4 regions of the Kitasatospora sp. NPDC093550 genome follow, and region 1 is predicted to be linked to each of the others. Evidence: riboswitches for the same ligand, from Rfam matches in the RefSeq annotation. Region 1 holds a riboswitch; each other region holds the start of a gene.

The links. A riboswitch is a leader RNA that binds a small molecule or an ion and turns the genes downstream of it on or off. The one in region 1 is predicted to bind cyclic di-AMP.
Region 2: another riboswitch for cyclic di-AMP. It lies ahead of ACIRD3_RS29320 (transglycosylase family protein); the one in region 1 lies ahead of ACIRD3_RS03130 (transglycosylase family protein).
Region 3: another riboswitch for cyclic di-AMP. It lies ahead of ACIRD3_RS17860 (peptidoglycan DD-metalloendopeptidase family protein); the one in region 1 lies ahead of ACIRD3_RS03130 (transglycosylase family protein).
Region 4: another riboswitch for cyclic di-AMP. It lies ahead of ACIRD3_RS32925 (M23 family metallopeptidase); the one in region 1 lies ahead of ACIRD3_RS03130 (transglycosylase family protein).

What each region holds. Positions count from the first base shown of each region.
Region 1 covers NZ_JBIWJF010000001.1:741,904-745,102, forward strand. Annotated here, with positions in the region: gene ACIRD3_RS03130 (transglycosylase family protein) at 74-1,363, opposite strand; cyclic di-AMP (ydaO/yuaA leader) riboswitch at 1,350-1,550, opposite strand; gene ACIRD3_RS03135 (hypothetical protein) at 2,063-3,022, opposite strand.
Region 2 covers NZ_JBIWJF010000022.1:29,323-32,521, forward strand. Annotated here, with positions in the region: gene eno (phosphopyruvate hydratase) at 1-417, opposite strand, end outside; gene ACIRD3_RS29320 (transglycosylase family protein) at 668-1,459, opposite strand; cyclic di-AMP (ydaO/yuaA leader) riboswitch at 1,465-1,631, opposite strand; gene ACIRD3_RS29325 (cytochrome P450) at 1,883-3,199, opposite strand, start outside.
Region 3 covers NZ_JBIWJF010000010.1:36,169-39,367, reverse strand. Annotated here, with positions in the region: gene ACIRD3_RS17860 (peptidoglycan DD-metalloendopeptidase family protein) at 303-1,253, opposite strand; cyclic di-AMP (ydaO/yuaA leader) riboswitch at 1,256-1,436, opposite strand; gene ACIRD3_RS17855 (MFS transporter) at 1,833-3,199, shown strand, end outside.
Region 4 covers NZ_JBIWJF010000029.1:26,075-29,273, reverse strand. Annotated here, with positions in the region: gene ACIRD3_RS32940 (TetR/AcrR family transcriptional regulator) at 1-65, opposite strand, end outside; gene ACIRD3_RS32935 (alpha/beta fold hydrolase) at 106-933, opposite strand; gene ACIRD3_RS32930 (YiaA/YiaB family inner membrane protein) at 1,060-1,350, opposite strand; cyclic di-AMP (ydaO/yuaA leader) riboswitch at 1,548-1,706, shown strand; gene ACIRD3_RS32925 (M23 family metallopeptidase) at 1,719-2,567, shown strand; gene ACIRD3_RS32920 (hypothetical protein) at 2,679-3,199, opposite strand, start outside.

The sequences.
Region 1 (3,199 bases):
TCTGTTATCTGTTATCTGTCAGCTGTTACCTGTCAGCTGTCATCCGTCAGTCGTCAGCTGTGACGCCGTGTCCTCAGACCCGGCCGGCGAAGTCCGGGGCCCAGTTGGCGATGGTCTGCTCGCGCACGCCCGCACTCGGGTTGGCGGCCTCGACGTACTTGCCGCCGCCGACGTAGATCGCGACGTGGTAGACGCCCGAGTCCTTGCCGTTGTTGGACCAGAACAGCAGGTCGCCCGGCTGCAGGCTGTCCAGCGAGACGTGGGTGCTGGCGGCGGCCTGGTCGGCGGCGACGCGCGGGACGGAGATGCCCGCGGCGCGCAGCGCGGCCTGGGTCAGGCCGGAGCAGTCCCAGCCACCGTTGCCGGTGCCGCCGTAGACGTAGGCCTGGCCGACCTTGGACTCGGCGAAGGACACCGCGGCGGCCATGCTGCCGGTGGCGGCCTGGGCCGGGGCGGCCGGCTTGGCGGCCTGGGTCTGGGTCTGAGCGGCCGGCTTGGCGTTCACGGAACCGCCGTTCGCGGACTGACCGGACTTCTGCGGGCGGTTGAACCAGGTGAAGTCGGAGCCGGACTTGTCCGAGGAGGCGGACTGCTGGGCCTGGTCGCCGTCACCGAAGGTCAGGTGCTGGCCCGGGTAGATGGTGTCCGGGCCCTCGGTCAGGGTGCTGCGGTTGAGCTCGTACAGCCGCTGCCAGCCGCCCTGGACGTTGTGCTTGTCGGCGATCGAGGACAGCCAGTCGCCGGCGACCACGGTGTAGTCGTGGTCCTGGGCCCACTGCTGGTGCTTCTGGGCCCAGTTGGTGGCGGCGGAGTCGCTGGAGGCCTGGGCGTCGGCCTGGGCCGGCGCGGCGGGCTTGGCGGGCTTGGCGGGCTTCGCGGCCGGGGCGGGGGTCTGCGCCGGCTTGGCGGCCGGGGCGGCGGGCGCGGCCGGCTTGGCGGCGGCCGAGGTGTCGACGGCCGCCGGGGTGCCGCCCTTGGTCAGGCCGGCCTGGATCGAGCACACCGGCCAGGCGCCGGGGCCCTGCGAGGCGAGCACCTTCTCGGCGACGGCGATCTGCTGGTCCTTGGTGGCCAGGTCGGCGCGCGAGGCGTAGGCGGTGCCGCCGAAGGCGGACCAGGTGCTCTGGGTGAACTGGAGGCCGCCGTAGAAGCCGTTGCCGGTGTTGATGCTCCAGTTGCCGCTGCTCTCGCACTGGGCGACCTTGTCCCAGGTGGCGACGGAGGCGGCGGAGGCGGTGCCGGAGACGAGGCAGGGGACGGTGAGGCCGACGCCCGCGACGCCGATGGCGGCGATCACGCGGCGGGTGCGGCTGGACAGGCGAGTGCCGTTGGTGGGCAGCATGAAGACGCGGTCCTCTCCCACGCCTGCGAGGTGAGCTGTCGGATTCGGGCTGGAGTTGCCCGGCCGCGCGTGGCGCGGCTTCACCCCTAGCCCTGAACCGTTCCGAGGACCGGTCCGGGGCGACTTACCTGTGGGTCCCCCGCTCCTGCCGTGGTGCGTTATTCGCGCTGCCAGGACATCCGACGGCAGGACTCGGCGTTGCGGATGAACTGGGTCCGTGTGGTCACGAACGGGGAGCACGTTAAGCAGACTTAAGTTAAAACTGCAAATAGCTGTGATGCGCATCACGGTTTAGCGGGAACTGCCCAATGGGTCGGAATTCATGATCGAGAATGGTCTCTCAGTGATCATTTTCCGGCAATTCCCCGGCGGATATCCAAAACTGTCCCTGCCTCAGGAAATACGTGACGGTGCGTCGAAGCGCGAGGGGGCGCGCTCGTCGATCCGGGGGAGTCGCCGCGATTCGAGCGCCGGAGGGTGCGCCGGGGGGCGCCGGGGAAGTGTCCGCCATTTCCCGATGAATAGAACAGAACGGACATTCCTCTTCATTGTCCGCTTAACTCCCGTACTGTTCCGGTACGGCACGGAGCGGGCAAGCCGGGCCGGCGGTCCGGCGGGCGGGCAGGTCGTCGGGCAAACGGAGAGCGGGCACGGCGAAGGGCCCGGAACGCGAACCGCGTTCCGGGCCCTCTGTGCGCGCGGACGGCCGCGCGGTGTCCGTTACTGGCCGACGGGCCCCTCGGCGGCCGCGTGGGCGCCACGGGTGCCCTCCACGGCCCCCTCGGCCTCGGCGGCGGCCGCCGCCTCCGCCTCGGCGCGCGCCAGGTCCTCGGCGGACGGCGCGGGCAGCGCGGCCAGGTAGGTGGAGGCGATCAGCTGGCCGACAGTCGGGTAAGCGCCCAGCGGCGCGGCCGACGGGCAGCCGGTCTCCTCGGCGGCCGCGGCGAGCAGCTCGGAGTCGGCCTCCGGTCCGATCACCAGCGGGGCCAGCGCGGGGCGCTGCGAGCCGGTCTCCTTGAGGTGGTCGACGGCCGCGGCCACCGAGCCGGGCACGTCGAGGGCGGCGGCCACGACCGGGACGGCCAGGCGGGCGGCCAGCAGCACACCGGTGATGCCGGCCGCGGCGGCCGCGTCCTCGCCGCCGACGGTGGTCAGGACCACACCGTCCGCGGCGGTCGCGATGGCGAACAGCCGGGCCCGGTCGGCGCGGGCCAGCCCGGCCTCGGACAGCCGGACGTGCACGGCCTCGGCGAGCAGCGGGTGCGGACCCAGCGCGTCGGTCACCGGCGCGCCGTACTCGGCGGCGAGCGCGTGGAGTTCGGGCAGGAAGCCGTGCGGGCCCGGCACCAGCGGCACCAGGACGGGCATCGGCAGCCCGGCCTCGGCGGCCAGCGCCAGGAGCTCGGCGACGGTGCGGTCCTCGCCGCCCTCGCCCTCGGCGGAGTCGCCGGGGAGGTATCCGACCGTGGCCTGGACGCCGTGGTGCTCGCTGCGGACGATCGAGAGCAGTTCCTCGACGACCGAACGGGACTCGGGCCCGGCGGTCGCGGGCACGGCGAGCACCAGGGCCGGGGAACCGGTGGGGATTTCGGGGCGCTCGGGACGACGGTGGCGCCCCCGCGCACGGGAGCCTGGAGTGCGGACGGGCAGTGGCGCGCCCGGGATGGCTGCGGTGCTCATGCCGGAGATCGTAGGACATCTGCCCGTCCGGCCTGCAGTCGGCTGCCGTACGGGTTTCGCGGGGTCGGGGTGCGGAGTCGGTGCATCCCCCGCGCCGGTCCGGGCGATTTGCCTACAATACGGACATTCTTCGCCCAACCCCCGTACGGGTGCGGACCCTTGCCTTGACGCGCCCCG
Region 2 (3,199 bases), on a different contig from region 1:
CGCGTTCGGGCCGCCCAGGTAGCGGAACAGCGGCAGGTCGCTGGCCTCGGAGGCGGCGTGCGCGACGGCCAGCGAGACGCCCAGGATGGCGTTGGCGCCGAGCGAGGACTTGTCCGGGGTGGCGTCCAGGTCGAGCATGGCCTGGTCGATCAGGCGCTGCTCGGTGGCGTCGTAGCCGACCAGCTCCGGGCCGATCTGCTCGATGACGGCCAGGACGGCCTTTTCCACGCCCTTGCCGAAGTAGCGGTTCTTGTCGCCGTCGCGCAGCTCCAGCGCCTCGAAGGCGCCGGTGGAGGCACCCGACGGGACAGCGGCACGACCCGTGCTGCCGTCGTCGAGGCCGACCTCGACCTCGACCGTGGGGTTGCCGCGGGAGTCGAGGATCTCACGGGCTACGACGACATCGATGGACGGCACGAGGCATCTCCTTGCGGAAGCAGGGTCCGGCTGACGGTGGTGCTGTCGGCAGGACGATTGCGGAGTCGTTACGGACCAGAGCCTAACCGCCCGGGCTCCCGGGGCCACCTCCGCCTCGGTCCCGTCTCAGCGTGTGGCCCCGCTACCCACCGGTAGTTCACCTGCTTGTCCCACCTTGTCCCACCGGGGCGGGCGAATGCGGACGAAGGGGACCGGTACGACCGGCCCCCACCGCGCCGGGTGTGGCGGCTCAGCCGAGGTGCAGCACCTGGCCGGGCAGGATCAGGTCCGGGTCGCCGCCGACGGTGGAGCGGTTCTGCTCGTACAGCGCGTGCCAGCCGCCGGACACGCCCTGGGCGGCGGCGATGGTCGACAGCGTGTCACCGGCGCGGACGGTGTAGTCGTGGCCGCTCTGCGCGGACGGGGCCGGCTGCGCGGGGCGCGGGGCCGCGTGCTTGGGGACGTACTGCTGCGCCGACTGCTCGACGGGCTTCTCGGCCCGCTGGGGCGCGGCGTGCTTCGGGCCCTGCTTCTGGGCGGGCTTGGCCTCGGGCTTCTGGGCCGGCTTCTCCACCGGCTTCTGGGCCTGCCGCTTGGGCGTCTGCTGCTGCGGGGCGGACTGCGGCTTGGCGTCCGAGGAGGTGTCGACCGACGCCGGGGCGCCGCCCTTGGTCAGACCGGCCTTCTTGGAGCAGACCGGCCAGGCGCCGGGGCCCTGCGAGGCGAGCACCTTCTCGGCGATCGCGATCTGCTGGCCCTTGCTGGCCTGGTGGGCCTGCGGCGCGTAGGCGGTGCCGCCGTACGCCTTCCAGGTGCTGGAGGTGAACTGCAGGCCTCCGTAGAAGCCGTTGCCGGTGTTGATGCTCCAGTTGCCGCCGCTCTCGCACTGGGCGACGGAGTCCCAGGTGGAGGCCGGGGCGGCGGAGGCGCCGGTGGCGGTGAGGAGCGGCAGCGCGAGTCCGACGCCGGCCACCCCGGCGACGGCGATGGCCTTCTCGGCCTGGGTGCGACGACGATGACGGCCAGTTCCAACGAACAGCATGAAGAGGTCCCTCTCCGCACGCCTGCGAGGTGAGCTGTCGGGTTCGGACCGGGAGGTGGCCCGGCCGCCGTACGCGGAATCGATTCCGCCCGGGCGGCTTCACCCCAAGCCGTGGGGACGGCAACAAACCTGGGTCCCCCGCCCCTGCCCAGGGTTCTGGTCGGTTTCCCGTGACGCGGCGGGCAGGATTCGGCGTTCCGCGCACGAGGTCCGCAGCTGCGAACTCCAGGGAGAGTAGACAGATCCTCAGACCAATCACAAGCTCATATCACCGATATCACACAGAAATTACGGCGCGTGTCCGATCGCCTACCAACGGCGTCGCTATGTCCGGATTGATGGGTGTTCACACCCCCGCCGAGGGCCGCCCGGCGACGTTCCGTCAGCGCGTCGCCCGGCGCCGCGCCCGTTACCGCCGATGCGTCAAGGGCGCGGAACGGCGCGCGGAGGCGTGTGTGGGGAGCGGCTCTCCGGACTGAATTCCACCGGGAGTTCCCGCAGGCCACGCATGATCAGGCCACCCCGCCAGCGCAGATTCTCGGGGCTTTCCGCGAGCCGCAGATCGGGCAGCCGGGAAAGCAGTGTGGCCAGCGCGGCCTGCCCCTCCAAGCGGGCCAGCGGGGCGCCGATGCAGTAGTGGATGCCGTGCCCGAAACCCAGGTGGGGATTGTCCGTTCGGGCCAGGTCCAGGGTGTTCTCGTCGGCGAACCGGGCCGGGTCACGGTCGGCGGCCGCCAGCACCACCAGCACCGGATCGCCGACCGGGATGTCCACCCCGCCGATCGACAGCGGCTGCGTCGCGAACCGCCAGGTCGCCAGTTCCACCGGACCGTCGTAGCGCAGGAGTTCCTCGATCCCCGTCTCCAGCAGCGCACTCTCCCCGCGCGCCACCGACTCCTGCAGCAGCCGGCGCTGCTCCGGGTTACGCAGCAGCGCGTACGTCCCGTTGCCGATGAGGTTCACGGTCGTCTCGAAACCGGCGAACAGGAGGATGAAGGCCATCGCGGCGGCCTCGTTCTCGGTCAGGTGCTCGCCGTGGTCGCTCGCCCGGATCAGGCCCGAGATCAGGTCGTCCCCGAGGTCGGCACGCTTGCGGTGGATCAGCTCCAGCAGGTACGCCCGCATCCGCTTCACCGCCCGCCCCACGCCGCCGCGTTGGCCGCCGCCATGTCGGATCATCATCCCGGCCCAGTCGCGGAAGTCGTCCTGGTCCTCGGTGGGCACGCCCAGCATGTCGCAGATCGCGTAGATGGGGAGCGGGAAGGCGAACTCGTGGATCAGGTCCGCCGAGCCGCGCTGCGCGAAGCCGTCGATCAGCCGGTCGGTGAGCTGCTGCACCCGCGGCTCGAACTCCGCCACCCGGCGCGGGGTGAACGCCTTCGACACCAGTCGGCGCAGCCGGGTGTGGTCCGGCGGGTCGATGTTCAGCAGGTGGGTCATCAGGTCCGCCTGCCGCTCCCCCGGGATGCCCACCCGGCCGGTGCGGTGCGCCTGCTCGCTGTGGTGCGCCGGGTTCTTCGACAGCCGGCTGTCCGCGAGCGCCTGCCGGGCGTCCGCGTACCTGGTCACCAGCCACGCCTCGACGCCGCTCGGCAGCGTGGTGCGGTGCACCGGGGCGTGCTCCCGCAGCCACGCGTAGGCGGGGTACGGATCGGCGGCGAACTCCCAGGTGAACAGCTCCGGGGCGGGGGCGTCGGGCTGCGCGGCGGAGGGTCGGGCGGAGGCGTCGGACGGGGCGGC
Region 3 (3,199 bases), on a different contig from region 1:
GTCCCGCGACAGCAGCGGAGGCCGCGACCGCCCCGCGCAACGAGCCGACCATCCGACAACCGGCCACCGACCGAGCGAAGTTGACGCCCGCACCCGAAGGCCCCGAGGGCCCGGCACCCCGGAAACGGCAGCGGCCGGCCCGGCTCGCGAGGGAGGTTGGTCCCACGAGCCGGGCCGGCCTGGGCGTGTCCCGCGCCCATGTCCACTGTGCGGCGATCACCCGGTCGAGCGGTCACCCGACATGACCATCCCGGAGGATCGATTCGCTCCGCAGCAGCGGTGGTTCTGAAACCCCGGCAGGGTCAGAGCGCGACGCCGTGCGCGCGCAGGTAGGCGACCGGGTCGATGTCCGAGCCGTACTCCGAACCGGTGCGGATCTCGAAGTGCAGGTGCGGGCCGGTCACGTTGCCGGTGGCGCCGGAGAGGCCGATCTGCTGGCCGACGGTCACGGTCTGACCGATCGACACGCCGATCACGGAGAGGTGCGCGTACTCGGCGTAGTGGCCGTCGGCGAGCTTGATCTCGACCTCGTTGCCGTAGGCGCCGCCGTTGCCGGCCTTGACCACGACACCGTTGGCGACGGCGCGCAGCGGGGTGCCGGTGGAGGCGACGAAGTCCTGGCCGGTGTGGTGGCCGGAGGCCCACATCGAGCCGGCCACGCCGTAGGCGGTGCCGAGCTTCGGGTTGGCCAGCGGCGCGACGTAGCCGGAGGTCGCGGCGACCGGAGCGGCGGTCACGGCCGGGGCCGGAGCGGCGGTCTGAACCTGGGTCTGCACCGGGGCGGACGGCTTGGCGGCCTCGGTCTTGACCTGGACCTTCGCCTGCGGCTTGGGGGCGGGGGCCTGGGTGGCCGGAGCGGCCGGGGCGGCGGCGTGGCCGGTGAGCGCGAGCTGCTGACCCGGGAAGATCAGGTTCGGGTTGGCACCGACGACCGAGCGGTTCTGCTCGTACAGCGCGTGCCAGCCGCCCTCGACGTTCTTGGCGTCGGCGATCTTGGACAGGGTGTCGCCGCTGACGACGCGGTAGCTCTCGGCGGCCTTGGCCGCAGCGGCCGGCTTGGCCTCGGCGGCGGAGTCCGCGGCGGCGGCAGCGCTGGAGGCGGCGACCGGGGCGACCGGGGCGACCGGGGCGGTGTGGGCCTGGGCGCTCATCGCGGTGACGAGCGGAAGGGCGAAGGAAACGCCGGTGACGGCGGTGGCGATGCCGATGCGGGCGGCGCGGGGCAGGGCGATACGACGAGCCTGAGCAGGCATGGAAGTTTCCTCTCCGACGCCTGCGAGGTGAGCTGTCGGGTTCGGGCTGGAGTTGCCCGGCCGCATGCGCGGCTTCACCCCGAGCCGGCCCTGGACGCCCGCGCCTTGAGGCGCGAACTCCGGTCCGGCGACTTACCTGTGGGTCCCCCGCTCCTGCCGTACAGAGTTCAGTTCGAACCTCCGGGCAGCGGCAGGACTCGGCGTTCCACCCGGTGGATCCGTCCGGACTGGCCGGGCGGTCGCTGAACTAAAACCCATCCGTTCGGGTGAAGCAATGTCGATCTCTTGAATCGGCAACGACCCCCCGGCGGACGGTGACCCTCCGAATGGTCCGCTGCACGGTGTGTACACAATCCATTCACCCCGCGCCACTGATCCACGACCCTGCGCCGACGTCGGCGACACCGTGCGACCGTCCGGGCACGGACCGCTCAGCACCAACACGCCCTCCGGTGACCCTTGTCACGTGCGCCCCGCAGGACGCAGGATCGGGCCGTGGCCACCTCCGAAGCCGGCACCCTGCGCCTGGGCAGCGCGCAGGGTCGCTGGGTACTCCTGGCAACCGTGCTCGGCTCCAGCATGGCGATGCTCGACGGCACCGTGGTGAACGTCGCCCTGCCCCGGATCGGCGCCGACCTGGGCGCCTCCCTGGCGTCCCTGCAATGGACGCTGAACGCCTATCTGCTCACCCTGGCGGGCCTGATCCTGCTCGGCGGCGCGCTCGGCGACCGGTACGGGCGGCGCCGGGTCTTCCTGATCGGCGTGGTCTGGTTCGCCGTCGCCTCGGCCGCCTGCGCCGCCGCGCCGAACATCCAGGTGCTGATCGCCGCCCGCGCCGTCCAGGGCATCGGCGGGGCACTGCTCACCCCCGGCTCGCTCGCCATGCTCCAGGCGGTGTTCCACCCTGACGACCGCTCGGCCGCGGTCGGGCTGTGGTCCGGCCTCGGTGGGGTGTCGGCCGCGGTCGGCCCCTTCCTCGGCGGCTGGCTGGTGGACGGCCCCGGCTGGCGCTGGATCTTCCTGCTGAACCTGCCGCTCGCCGCGGCCGTGATCGCGGTCACCACCCGGTCCGTACCGGAGAGCCGGGACGAGAGCGCCACCGGCCGCTTCGACGTGCTCGGCGCGGCGCTCGCCGCCCTCGCCCTCGGCGCGATCACCTACGCGCTGACCGCGGCCGGCGAGGGCGTGTCCCCCGCGGTCTGGGTCAGCGGGGTGATCGGCGTGCTGCTCGGGGTCGCCTTCGTCACCGTCGAACGCCGGGCGCCCGAACCGATGCTGCCGCTCGGCCTGTTCTCCTCCCGGCTGTTCACCGCCGTGAACCTGGTCACCCTCTGCGTGTACGCGGCGTTCAGCGGCGTGTTCTTCCTGCTGGTGGTGCAGCTGCAGATCGTCGCCGGCTTCTCGCCGCTGGTCTCCGGCTTCGCGCTGGTGCCGATCACCATCCTGATGCTGCTGCTGTCGGCGCGGGCCGGACGCCTCGGCAAGCGGATCGGCCCGCGGATCCCGCTCACCGTGGGCCCGATGGTGTGCGCGGTCGGGGTGCTGCTGATGCTCCGCACCGGCCCGGGCTCCTCCTACTGGACGGACGTGCTGCCCGCCGTCACGGTGATGGGCTGCGGGATGACCCTGCTGGTCGCGCCGCTGACGGCCACCGTGCTGGCCGCCGTCGAGGTCCGGCACGCGGGCATCGCCAGCGGGGTCAACAACGCCGCCGCCCGCGCGGCCGGCCTGCTCGCGGTGGCGGCGCTCCCGGCGCTGGCCGGACTGAGCGGCGACGACTACCGGGTGCCGTCCGCCGTCGACTCCGCCTTCCACACCGCGATGCTGATCTGTGCGGGGCTGCTGGCGGGCGGGGGGCTGATCGCCTTCGCCACCGTCCGGGGCAACGTGCTGGCGCCCGAGGAGCAGCCGGTCGCCGAGCCGAACTGCGACTGGCCCTGCGGCAC
Region 4 (3,199 bases), on a different contig from region 1:
TGGTCGTCGATGAGGGCGAGGGCGTGGTCGACGACCTGGTCGGGGGTCAGTCCTACGCGGGGCATGGTCGGGTCTCCGTACGGAAGCGGGGCGGGGGCCGGTGGCTCAGGCGAGTTCGGCGAGGAAGGGCAGCAGGGCGTCCGCGGTGGCCTGCGGGTTGTCGGCCATCGGGTAGTGCCCGGATCCCTCGATCATCGCCTTCCGCGCGCCCAGGGCCGCGACCTGCCGGTCGGCGAGGAGTTCCGGCTTCGGGAAGTCGGGGTCCTTGCTGCCCATGACCACGAGCGCGGGGCACCGCACCGCGGTGGTCCAGCCGGTCGGCGCCGAGTCGCCGGTGACGTACCCGCGGGTGGCGGTCTTCCGGCCGGGGGTGCGCAGGGCGGCGACCAGTCCGTTGACGTAGTCGTCGAAGTCGGCGGGCTTGGCGCCGGGGAAGGCCATCCGGCGCAGGTAGAAGCCCCAGAAGGCGGGCCAGTGGACCAGTGCCGCGCCCATCAGGCCGAGGACGCCGCGCATCAGGGTGCCGGGCTGCGGGTTCTCGACGAAGGCGTCGATCAGGACGATCCCGGCGATCCGCTCGGGCGCGTCCCCGGCGGCCTTGACCACGGTCGCGCCGGTGTACGAGTTGCCGGCGAGGACGGCGCGCCGGATGCCGAGGTGGTCGAGCAGGGCGAGGACGTCGCCGGCGATGGCGGCCGGGCCGTAGTCGTCCCAGGCGATGGAGGAGTCGCCGAAGCCGCGCAGGTCCATGGTGATGACGCGGTGGCCGGCGGCGACGAGCAGCGGGCGCAGGTGCCGGTACGCGGCGCGGCTGTCGAGCATTCCGGGGAGCAGGACGACGGGGGTGCCGTCGCCCTGGCGGGTGTCGTCGAAGGCGATCCGCCCGCCGGGGACGGTCAGGTACTGGGTCTCCGGGGTGATGGTGGCGTTCATGGTGGGCCTCCTCGGTCCGCTGCTGCGGTGCATCGGCGGTGCTGCCGATAGCCATAAAGCTAAGGCTAATAGCCTTAGCCGTCAAGCCCTCGACCGACCGAGGAGAGGGGGGAGGGGGTCCGGGTCTCAGACCCCCTCGACCTTGAACGGGTCGTGCTCGCTGAGCAGCTTCTCCAGCCGGGCCTGGTCCACCCGGCTGACGATCTCGGCGGACTCGTTCCGGTCCCGGATCACCTTCGCCAGGGTGAACGCGGAGGTGACGGTGTAGAGGAGCCCGATCCCCAGGAACGCCCGGGTCCAGCCGCCGACCGGCAGGTAGGCGATCCCGACGGCGAGGGCGATGCCCGACAGGGCGAAGGAGAGGACGGCCTGGACGTAGTACGCGGCCGTGGTGCGGTTCTTCATCGGTGCGCTCATGGCGTCAGGATGCGGCCGCCGGGTCGGGCCGCACATGAGTAGGAGTACTCAGATGGGGTGCTCGTATGAGGGGGTCGTTCGTTGACGTCCGATCACCTGCTCCCCAGCGGTCCCGGACGGATGGCTTGGAATCAGGGCGTCCTAGGATTAACGTCTGATAACGCAGCGCGGTCGTCAACGCCGTACCCAGACGGCACCGTGCGCCGTCGCCTAATCCCGCCGGCCGGCCTCCGGGCAGGTCAGGGAGCCGGGGAACCACGTTCCTTGGGGTGAATCGGCGGGGCTCCGGCCCGGCCGTAGGAGACCTTCCTGCTCCGAACCCGTCAGCTAACCCGGTAGGCGCGAAGGAAGGAAAGGAGCGCGCCTCCGTGGCGTCGACGCACACCCCGGCACACCCGGCCGGCCCCGCAGCCGGTACCCAGCTCCTCGACCACCCCGGTCCGGACGGGCCCGAGTCCCCCGGTCCCGAGTCCTTCGGTCCCGAGGCCGAGACCAACCGCCACCGGATGCCGCGTCAGACGCGCGGAGCCTCCCCGCTGCTCGGCGTCACCGCCGTCGCCGCCACCCTGGGTGCCACCGGCTTCGCCTCGGCCACCCCGGCCGCCGCCCCCGCCGTCGAGGCCCCGGACGAGAGCCCGGTCGCCCTCTCCGCCGACCCCGGCCTGGCGCTCGCCGCCCGCATCCAGCAGCAGGCCGACAGCCAGCGCACCGCCGCCGAGGAGACCGCCCGCGTGCAGGCCGCGCAGGAGGCCGAGGCCAAGGCCGCCGCCAAGGAGGCCGAGGCCAAGCGGGCCGCCGCGGAGGCCGAGGCCAAGCGCGCCGCCGCGCTCACCCTCCCGGTGAAGGACTACCGGCTCTCCGCGCACTACGGCCAGAGCGCCCGCTACTGGGCCAACCTGCACACCGGCCTGGACTTCGCCGCCGACACCGGCACCCCGGTCTACGCGCTCGGCCAGGGCACCATCACCTCGGCCGGGTGGTCCGGCTCGTACGGCTACCGGATCGTCGAGACCCTGCCCGACGGCACCGAGATCTGGTACTGCCACCTCTCCTCGATCATCAAGGGCTCCGGCGGGGTCACCGCCGGCCAGCAGATCGGCAAGGTCGGCGCGACCGGCAACGTCACCGGCCCGCACCTGCACCTGGAGGTCCGCCCGGGCGGCGGCGCCCCGGTCGACCCGGAGCCCTGGCTCCAGCAGCGCGGCCTCACCCCGTAACGACGCCCGAGAGCCCCGGCCGCCCGGAAGCCCCCGGCGCCCGAGGCCCCCGGACACCGAGAAGCCCCCGGCCGCACGCGACCGGGGGCTTCTCGCGCCGTCGCGCCGCTCTCACTCCTCCGCGGGCAGCTGCGCCAGGTACGCGTCGATCTCCTCCGGGCCCGGCTCCGGCGCCAGCTCCGGGAACTCCTCCAGCAGCAGCCGCGGCAGCCCCGGCACCGTCCACTCCCCGAACAGGTCGAGCGCCGCGCCGGCCGCCGCCTCCTCGAACTGCCCGAAGTCCCCGGCCAGTTCGTCCGGCATAGGCCGCCCGAGCGCGGTCAGCTCGGCCAGGTTCCGGTAGCTGCGCCGCATCAGCCCCTGCTCCAGCAACCGCCGGGCGCCGTCCGTGGCCATGCCGACCGACAGCACCCGGCCGGGCCCCCAGCCCTGCTCGTCCGGCTCGTCCAGCCAGCCGGCCGGTGCCAGCGCCTCGAACGCGGCGAGCCGCTCCTCCTCCGCGAGCCCGCCGAAGCCGACCAGCCAGTCCCGCACCGCCTCGCCGTCCGCGACGTCCACCCCGTGCGCGTGCAGCAGCAGTGCGTACAGCCGGGGCCAGGTCACCAGGTCGGCGCGGCGCAACAGCCCGGCCG